Regions from separate parts of the Kitasatospora sp. NPDC053308 genome, predicted to be linked through region 2. Evidence: riboswitches for the same ligand, from Rfam matches in the RefSeq annotation. Region 2 holds a riboswitch; the other holds the start of a gene.
The links. Region 2 has a riboswitch for cobalamin ahead of ACZ6Y7_RS14470 (ribonucleoside-diphosphate reductase subunit alpha). Riboswitches for the same ligand answer to the same signal wherever they lie in the genome.

Region 1 (4,951 bases), on a different contig from region 2:
CGTCCTTGTACGAGAACTGCATGCCGCGCTTGTCGACGTTGGCGGTCTCGACCTTGGTGCCGGCGTTGAAGGTCTTGTCGACGACCTTGCCCGTCAGGACCTCCTTGAGCTTCGTCCGCACGAAGGCCGGGCCCTTGCCGGGCTTGACGTGCTGGAACTCGACGACGGACCAGAGCTTGCCGCCCTCCAGCTTGAGGACCATGCCGTTCTTGAGATCGTTCGTGGAAGCCACGGGCGCACTTACTCCTGGATATAGCTGTCAAGGAACCAAGGGATTCGCGTCCTGCCGCCGACGGCCCACGGGGCCGCCGTCACAGGGCGAGGAGCTCCTTGGTGGTGATGGTGAGCAGCTCGGGCCCGCCCTCCTCGAGGGGGCGCACGACGAGCGTGTCCTCGATCCGGACCCCGCCCTTGCCCGGGAGGTGGACCCCTGGGCCGACGGTGACCGGCACGCGGCTGTCCAGTTTACCCATGTCCGACGGGCCGAGGCGCGGCGCCTCCCTGATCTCCAGTCCGATGCCGTGGCCCACCGGGTGCGGGGAGGCCTCGGTGTGGCCCGCCGCCTCCAGGACCTGCCGGGCGGCCCGGTCGGGCACGCACTGCTCCACACCCGGTCCGAGCGCCTCCCGCCCGGCCCGCTGGGCGCGGAACACGAGCCGGTGCAGCTCCACCTGCCAGGGCGCCGGCGCCGCTCCGATCACGAAGGTGCGGGCGGTGGAGACGCCGTAGCCGCGGTACTGCGCGCCCATCACGACGGTCAGGAAGTCGCCCTCCTCCACCCGGCGGTCGGTCGGCTGGTGGGCGGCCTGCCCGGAGTGGCTGCCGGTGCCGACCGAGACCGGGAAGGCCGCCCGGTCGGCGCCGTGGTCGATCATCCGGCGCTCCAGCTCCATCGCCAGGTGGCGCTCGGTGCGGCCGACCAGGATCGACTCCAGCAGCTCGCCGAGCGCCTGGTCGGCGATCTCCGCGGCGATCCGCAGGTCGGCGATCTCGTGCTCGTCCTTGACCACCCGCAACCGCTCGACCACCTGGCCCAGGTCGGCCAGCCGGGCCTTCCCGGCCAGACCGGCCACCGCCCGGTGCCGGCTCACGGTCAGGTCGTGCTCCTCCACCGCCAGGCCCGCCACCCCGAAGGTCGCCGCGGCGGCCGCGGCGGCCAGCGCGGTGTCCGCCCCGCCGGCCACCGGCAGCTGGGTGACGTCCGGGGCGATCAGGTGCTCCCCGGAGTCGTCCGGCGGCAGGTCGTCCGGCAGCGCGAGCAGGGCGCGCTCCCTGGTCAGCAGCAACGTCGCCCCGCAGGGCGCGCAGCCCGTCAGATACCGCACGTTCGCCGCCCGGGTGATCAGCGCCGCATCGGCCCCGGCCGCACTGCAGTGCTCCCTCACCCGCTCCCGCCGCCCCGCGTACGCATCCGCCATGCGTCGAGCCTACGAACCCCCGGGCCGAACCGCCCGCCGAGCACCCCCGGGAATGGGCGGGTCCGGGCTCGTGTTGGGCAAGACGAACATGACTTCCATGTCGGGTGCGGTCCCGAACCGGCACCCCGGACCGAGGAGGACCCCGTGGCCCGCAGCGAACTGCGTCCCGTCGTCGAGCTCCGCTCCACCGCCGGCACCGGCTTCACGTACGTGACCCGCAAGAACCGCCGCAACGACCCGGACCGGATGGTCCTGCGCAAGTACGACCCGGTCGCGGCCCGGCACGTCGCCTTCCGCGAGGAGCGCTGAGCGGCACCGAGAACGCCGAACGGCGCCTCCCCGGGTGGGGGGGCGCCGTTCGGCGCGGCCGTCCGGGCGGCTCACGGCTCCCGGGGCGCCCAGCGGTTCTCGACCCGGGCGAGCTTCCAGTACCCGATCGCGACCGCCCAGACCACCACGAACAGCCCGGCGATGGCGTAGCCGACGTTGTCCAGCGAGATGTCCGCGATCCAGCCGGTCACCGGGTCGGTCAGGTCGAACTTCTCGTGCAGCACCCCGACCAGCTCGATCGTGCCGATGATGAACGCCACCGCGATCGACAACCCCGTGATGGTCAGGTTGTAGTACACCTTCCGCACCGGGTTGGAGAACGCCCACTGGTACGCGAAGTTCATGAACGTCCCGTCCAGCGTGTCGAACAGGCTCATCCCGGCCGCGAAGAGCAGCGGCAGGCAGACGATCGCGTACCAGGGCAGTCCGGAGGCCGCCCCCGAGCCGGCCATCACCATCAGGGTGACCTCGGTCGCGGTGTCGAAGCCCAGGCCCAGCACCATGCCGACCGGGAACATCTGCCCGGGCCGGGTGATCGAGCGGGTCGCCCGGTTCAGCACCCGGGCCATGAAGCCCCGCGAGTCGAGGTGCGCCTCCAGCTCCGCCTCGTCGTACTGCCCGGCCCGCATCGCCCGGAACACCTTGACGATGCCGAGCAGCGCCGCCAGGTTGAGCGCGCCGATCAGGTAGAGGAAGACGCCGGAGGTGGTCGTGCCCACCGCCCCGAGCCACTTGTGGGTGGTCGACTCGTCGTCCATCAGCGTGTTCGCCAGCTGCGCGCCGCCCGCCACCAGGGCCGCCATGAGGACGACCATCGAGGAGTGCCCGAGGGCGAACCAGAAGCCCACCGACACCGGCCGCTTCCCGTCCGCCATCAGCTTGCGGGTGGTGTTGTCGATCACCGCGATGTGGTCGGCGTCGAAGGCGTGCCGCATGCCGAGGGTGTACGCGGTGATGCCCAGGCCCACCCCGAAGACCTGGGTGCCCACCGCGTACCGTTCGGGTGCCACCAGGAAGACGAGGGTCCCGAAGGCCACCACGTGCATGGCCAGGATCACCCCCATCAGCCCGGCCGTGCGGACGGTGTCCTCGCGCTTCCATCTGAAGCCGGGCAGCACCGCGGGCGCCGCCTTCGCGTCGGCAGCGGCGGTTTCGGGCAGGGTCATCTGCGGATCACGCTCCAGCACCTCGTGGAATCAGTTCGTGAAGTGCCGTGGCCGGTCTCCTGGCTTACGGGAACACCCGTACCCGCCTTCCCGAGCGCGCGAGGCGCCCAGTGGCGTCGTGGGTACGGACTCCACTCCCCCGGAAGCCGGCGGAATGACCCGATCACAGTGGCGAGGGCCGCTCCGGACTCCGGACCCTGAGGGTCCGTCACCGGTCTTCCCGAGCACCACGGCGGGCTACACCGTAGGGGTCCCGTCCCGACCCATGCAAGGCTGCGCACCTGCGCAGGTGTTCAGGATCACAGCCGCCCGCCTGCAAGAATGTCCGCATGCATCTCGTACCGGCCGACCGCGCGGGCCACCGCACCATCGACGGGCACCGGGTCTGCGAGGCCATCGCCGCGATCGGCGACACCGCGCACGTCCGGTCCTGGGCCGAGCGGTTCTCCCTGCTCGCCGACCCTGGTCGGCTCGCCCTGCTGCTCGCCCTCCACCGGGCCGGACCGCTCGCCGTCACCGATCTCGCGGTCGCCACCGGCATGCGCGACCCCGCCGTCTCCCAGGCCCTGCGGCTGCTCCGCACGGCGGGCGTGGTCACCGGCGACAAGGACGGACGTGTGGTGCGCTACCGGCTCGTGGACGAGGACATGCGCCCCCTCCTCGACGAGTGCGCCGCCTCCGAGCACCACGAGCCCACCGCCGCGGCGGGCTGACCGACACTCGGCGAACAGCCCGCGGGCCGGTACCCGGATGAGTACGATCATGGCGTGCCGTCCCACCCCCACGCCTGGCCCGCCGACCGCTGGAACACCCGACCGGTCAAGGCCCGCGTGCTGGCGGTGGCCCGCACCCTCACCTCCGCCACCCGGGTCCTGGACGTCCTCGCCCTGCTGAACCCCGACGGCATCGCCCGCTACTTCACCGTCAACCCCGGCTCCGCCTTCGCCGACCGCGCCCTGGACGACTACCTGCGCGGACTGCCCGGCTTCACCCTGCTGGACTGGGAGGACGCCGTCCGGCACCGCTTCGACCTGGCCGTCGCCTGCGCCGTCCACTCCTCCATGCACCGCCTGGACGCCCGGCTCGTCGTCCTCCCGCACGGCGCCGGCTACAACCGGCTGGTCACCGAGTCCACCGGCGACACGGTCAGCGCCGCCGGCCTCTCCCGCAACGAACTCACCCACCAGGGACGGGTCTTCGTCGACGTCCTCGGCCTCTCCCACCCCGAGCAGCTGGACCGCCTGCGGGTCTCCTGCCCCGAGGCCCTGGACGTCGCCCGGGTGGTCGGCGACCCCTGCTTCGACCGGATGCTGCGCAGCCGGCGCTCCCGCGACGCCTACCGCGCCGCGCTCGGCGCCGTCGACGGCCGACGGCTCGTCGTCGTCGACTCCACCTGGAGCGAGCACTCGTTATTCGGCCGCCACCCCGACCTGCCGCAGCGACTGGTCCGCCGGCTGCCCGCCGACGAGTACACCGTGGCCGTCGTGCTGCACCCCAACATCTGGAGCCGGCACGACCCGGCGGCCCTGCTCGACGACGCCCGACGGATGGGCCTGCGACTCATCCCGCCCCACCGGGGCTGGCAGGCCGCGCTCGTCGCCGCCGACGTCATGATCGGCGACCACGGCTCGGTCTCCGTCTACGGCGCCGCGCTGGAGCGCCCCACGATGATCGTCGCCACCGGCGCCGCCGAACTCGACCCCGGGTCCCCCGGCTACGCCTTCGGCCAGAGCGCGCCCGTGCTCGACCCCGGCGGCGACCTCGCCGCCCAGCTCGAACACGCCCTCACCCGGGGCCCGTCCGACCAGGCCGACCTGACCGACGTCACCCACCGCTCGCTCGCCCACCGCGGCGAATCCGCGCGGCTGCTGCGCCCGTTGCTCTACTCCTTCCTCGACGGCCTCGACGAACCCGCCCACGAACCCGCCCTGCCGCCCTACCCGAAGCCCGCGCCCGACCCCGGGGACAGCGACGGGCCCACCGCGTACGACGTCGAGGGCCAGAGCGACGGCACCGAGGTCAGCCTGCGCCGCTACC
Region 2 (4,951 bases):
GGCAGGGCCACGGACCGCTCCTCCGGTTGCTCGCCGGCACCGATCCCCACGGACGCAACCGGAACACGCGTACGAATGACTCCGACACAAGAGCCTGCCACATCCCCGGCCTCGGCAGGCGAATCCACCGGGCCGGGGTGTCCCGGCAGGTCAGCCGACCGGGGTGCCCTGCGAACCGGGCGTCGCCGAGCCCGCGGCCTTGGCGCGCTGGAGCAGCTGGCCCTTCACGTGCTCGGCGAATCCGGAGGCCGCCGCCGTCGCGGTGGCGTCGGGGGCGTTGCCGCCCTTCACCGGGCCCTCGACCGTGAAGTAGGCGTACCGGCCCAGGCTGTTGTGCGTTCCGGTACAGCCCGGGTTGGCGCAGAACGCCGGGGCGCCGGGCGCGGGGAGGCCCTTGAGCTGGCCGGCGTAGTTCTTCATCGCGGTCTCGGCCTGGATCTTGTGGTCGAAGACGGCGACACCGACGGTCACCGCGCTGTCCCCCGAGACGTACGTCGCCCGGAGCACCTTCTGGCAGCCCTGGTCGCCGAGGACCTTGCCGAGCCCGCCGGTGGTGGAGTTCCCGTCCCAGCAGGGCTGGTCCAACGCGACCACGGTCCGGTTCCAGGTCGCACCGTTGATCGTCACCTGCAGCGCGGAGAACAGCGCCCCCGCGTCCTGCGGCGCCGGGTCGGTGGCGGCCTCCCAGATCGGCTTCGACGGGTCGTCCGGCTGGCTGCCCGGGCTCCCGCTCGCGCTGGACGGGCCGGGGGTGGGCTTGTCGGAGCCGGACGCCGTGGCCACCGGACCGGCGGTCTTCCCGGTGTCGTCCTTCTTGCCGAGGAGCAGCGCGCCGCCCGCGGCCAGGCCGCCGACCACGACGACCGCGATCGCGATGCCGATCACCTTCATCCGGCGCTTGCGCTTGGCGTCGGCCTCGTTGCGGTCCGCCAGCGCCGCCCAGTCCGGCTCGACGCGCTGCGGCGGCAGGGGCTGCTGGGGCGGCTGCTGCTGCCACTGCGCCTGCGGCGCCATCGGCTGAACCGGCTGGGGCACCGGCTGCGGCTGCGGCGCCACCGGCTGCGCCACTGGCGAGGGGACCGGCTGCGGCTGCGCGCCCGGCTGCTGGGGCTGGGTCAACGGTGGGACGGGCTGGGAAAGCGGCTGCGGGGACGGCACGACCGGCCCGTACGAAGCCGGCGGCGGCCCGAACCCACCGCTCGGCGGCGGCACCGGTCCCGGCACCGCCGGCTGCTGATTCTGTGCGCCCCCCGGCCCGGCGGGAGGCGTCCCCTGCGGCCCGTGCCCAGGTACGCCAGTTCCGTCGCTCATGCGCCCAGATCGTAGGGCATCATCCCGACCACCGATCGCCCGGTGACCGTTCCGTATCGAAACCAGGACTCCCGAGGCGCGGATCCGGACCGCCCGCGGCCGGGATCCGGGGGTTCCGCGGCTCGGAACCGGACCGCCCGAGCGCCGGGATCCGGCGTCCCGCGGCGGGCGTCCGAGGCAGCCGGAAGCCCCGCGCCGCGCCGCCCGCACGGTACCGCCGGTCATCGGTCCGACACACCGCGCCGCACTACATGTGGTGCCGCATCAGGGAGGCACCACTACATGTATGCTCACTCCTGCTGTCGATGCAGGGGAACCCGGTGGGAATCCGGGACTGCCCCGCAGCGGTGTGCGGGCGGCTGGAGCAGCCGTCCCCGCGAGTCCGATGACCTGCCGGCGGCCTGCGCCACGGCCCTCCCGCAGAGGCCGCGCCAGCACCAGCAGTACCCCTCCGGGCCTCGCGGGCGGGCCGGGGAGACACCGTCGCGCGACGCCGTCTGCGTTCGTGCCGTGCTCCCCTGCCCCGATCGGCCCGGTGACCCCGATCACCGCCGCCGATCGCCGCCAGGAGAGAGCGCCTTGACCACCGCTGCCTCAGCCACGCTGCCCGCCCAGGGCTCCGGTACCGCCTTCACCGACCCGACGGTCTCCGACCCCGGCGGCGCCCTGCTGCGGCTGCTCACCGACCGCAGCGCCGACCTCACCGAGGTCGACCCCGGCCATGTCGCCGCCGCCGCGCTGCGCGGCCGCCACGCCGGCTCGGACTTCGCCGAGCTGCGCGGGCTGGCCGTGGACGCCGCCGCGTCGATGATCGCCGAGGACCCCCAGTACTCGAAGCTGGCCGCCCGCCTGCTCGCCCTGGAGATCGTCGACGAGGCGAACAGCCAGGGCGCCACGTCCTTCTCCGCCTCGATCGCCGTCGGCCACGCCGAGGGCCTGATCGGCGACACCACGGCGGACTTCGTCGCCAAGCACGCCGCCGCGCTGGACGCCCTGATCGACGTCGAGGGCGACGACCGCTTCGAGTACTTCGGCCTGCGCACCGTGCAGTCGCGCTACCTGCTGCGCCACCCGATCACCCGCAAGGTGGTCGAGACCCCGCAGCACTTCCTGCTCCGCGTCGCCTGTGGCCTGGCGGTCGGCGACACCGAGCAGTCCGTGCGCGAGGTCGCCGAGCTGTACGGCCTGATGAGCCGGCTGGAGTACCTGACCTCCTCGCCGACGCTCTTCAACTCCGGCACCCGGCACCCGCAGATGTCGAGCTGCTACCTGCTCGACTCCCCGCTGGACAACCTGGACTCGATCTACAACCGCTACGCGCAGATCGCCCGGCTGTCCAAGCACGCCGGCGGCATCGGCCTGTCCTACTCGCGCATCCGCTCGCGCGGCAGCCTGATCCGCGGCACCAACGGCAAGTCCAACGGCATCGTGCCGTTCCTGCGCACCCTGGACTCCTCGGTCGCGGCCGTCAACCAGGGCGGCCGGCGCAAGGGCGCGGCCTGCGTCTACCTGGAGACCTGGCACGCCGACATCGAGGAGTTCCTGGAGCTCCGCGACAACACCGGCGAAGAGGCCCGCCGCACCCACAACCTCAACCTGGCGCACTGGATCCCGGACGAGTTCATGCGCCGGGTCAACGCCAACGCGGACTGGTCGCTGTTCTCCCCGGCCGACGTGCCCGAGCTGGTCGACCTGTGGGGCGCCGACTTCGACGAGGCGTACCGCAAGGCCGAGCAGGCCGGCAAGGCCGTCCGCACCATCCCGGCGCAGACCCTGTACGCCCGCATGATGCGCACCCTGGCGCAGACCGGCAACGGCTGGATGACCTTCAAGGACGCCTCCAACCGCGCCGCCAACCAGACCGCGCTGCCGGGCCGCACGGTGCACTCCTCCAACCTGTGCACGGAGATCCTGGAGGTCACGGACGACTCCGAGACCGCCGTCTGCAACCTCGGCTCGGTCAACCTGGGCGCCCACGTGGCCCCCGGCGCCACCGCCGACGACCTGCTCGGCGCCATGGACTGGGAGCGGCTGGACGCCACCGTGCGCACCGCCGTCACCTTCCTCGACCGCGTGGTGGACATCAACTTCTACCCGACCACCGAGGCCGGCACCTCCAACTCCCGCTGGCGCCCGGTCGGCCTCGGCGTGATGGGCCTGCAGGACGTCTTCTTCAAGCTGCGGATCGACTTCGACTCCGCCGAGGCGAAGACCCTCTCCACCCTCATCGCCGAGCGCATCATGCTCACCGCGTACGAGCGCTCCGCCGACCTGGCCGAGCAGCTCGGCCGCCACGAGGCGTACGGCGAGACCCGCGCCGCCCGCGGCGAGCTGCACATCGACCACTTCCCGACGGCCGCCCCGCAGTGGGCCGACCGCTGGACGGCGCTGCGCGCCCGGATCGCCGAGACCGGCCTGCGCAACTCGCTGCTGCTCGCGATCGCGCCGACCGCGACTATCGCGTCCATCGCCGGCGTGTACGAGTGCATCGAGCCGCAGGTGTCCAACCTGTTCAAGCGCGAGACGCTGAGCGGTGAGTTCCTGCAGGTCAACCCGTACCTGGTGCGCGAGCTCAAGGAGCTCGGCGTCTGGGACCAGCAGACCCGGGACGCCCTGCGCGACGCCAACGGCTCCGTGCAGGAGTTCACCTGGCTGCCCGCCGAGGTCCGTTCGCTCTACCGCACCGCGTGGGAGCTGCCGCAGCGCGCGCTGATCGACCTGGCCGCGGCCCGCATGCCGTACCTGGACCAGAGCCAGTCGCTGAACCTGTTCATGGCGGCGCCGACCATCGGCAAGCTCAGCTCGATGTACGCCTACGCGTGGAAGGTCGGTCTGAAGACCACCTACTACCTGCGCTCGCGCCCGGCCACCCGGATCGCCCAGGCCGCCTCCGGCGCCGCCCGCACCGCCGTGCCGGTTCCCGCCCCCACCATGACCCAGGCCGAACAGGACGCCATCGCCTGCTCCCTGGAGAACCCCGAGTCCTGCGAGGCCTGCCAGTGAGCACCCCGAACGAAGACCGCAAGATGCTGCTCGACCCCGGCTTCGAGCTGACCCTGCGCCCGATGCGCTACCCGTCGTTCTACGACCGGTACCGCGACGCGATCAAGAACACCTGGACCGTCGAGGAGGTGGACCTGCACTCCGACGTCGCCGACCTGGCGAAGCTCAGCGAGGGCGAGCGCCACCTGATCGGCCGGCTGGTCGCGTTCTTCGCGACCGGTGACTCGATCGTCGCCAACAACGTGGTGCTGAGCCTGTACAAGCACATCAACTCCCCGGAGGCGCGGCTGTACCTGTCGCGCCAGCTGTTCGAGGAGGCGGTGCACGTCCAGTTCTACCTGACGCTGCTGGACACCTACCTCCCGGACCCGGAGGACCGCGCGGCGGCCTTCGCCGCGGTGGAGAACATCCCCTCCATCGCGCAGAAGGCGAAGTTCTGCTTCAAGTACATGAACGCGGTCGACCACATCGACTCGCTGCAGACGAAGGAGGACAGGCGGGCGTTCCTGCTCAACCTGATCTGCTTCGCGGCCTGCGTCGAGGGCCTGTTCTTCTACGGCGCGTTCGCGTACGTGTACTGGTTCCGGAGCCGGGGGCTGCTGCACGGCCTGGCGACCGGCACCAACTGGGTGTTCCG

Region 1: another riboswitch for cobalamin. It lies ahead of nicT (Nickel transporter NicT); the one in region 2 lies ahead of ACZ6Y7_RS14470 (ribonucleoside-diphosphate reductase subunit alpha).

What each region holds. Positions count from the first base shown of each region.
Region 1 covers NZ_JBVJJY010000017.1:55,787-60,737, forward strand. Annotated here, with positions in the region: gene efp (elongation factor P) at 1-232, opposite strand, end outside; gene ACZ6Y7_RS29690 (M24 family metallopeptidase) at 312-1,418, opposite strand; gene rpmG (50S ribosomal protein L33) at 1,563-1,727, shown strand; gene nicT (Nickel transporter NicT) at 1,799-2,914, opposite strand; cobalamin riboswitch at 2,947-3,161, opposite strand; gene ACZ6Y7_RS29705 (ArsR/SmtB family transcription factor) at 3,244-3,627, shown strand; gene ACZ6Y7_RS29710 (hypothetical protein) at 3,682-4,951, shown strand, end outside.
Region 2 covers NZ_JBVJJY010000005.1:242,684-247,634, reverse strand. Annotated here, with positions in the region: gene ACZ6Y7_RS14480 (glycoside hydrolase family 26 protein) at 1-11, opposite strand, end outside; gene ACZ6Y7_RS14475 (hypothetical protein) at 151-1,119, opposite strand; cobalamin riboswitch at 1,592-1,723, shown strand; gene ACZ6Y7_RS14470 (ribonucleoside-diphosphate reductase subunit alpha) at 1,915-4,314, shown strand; gene ACZ6Y7_RS14465 (ribonucleotide-diphosphate reductase subunit beta) at 4,338-4,951, shown strand, end outside.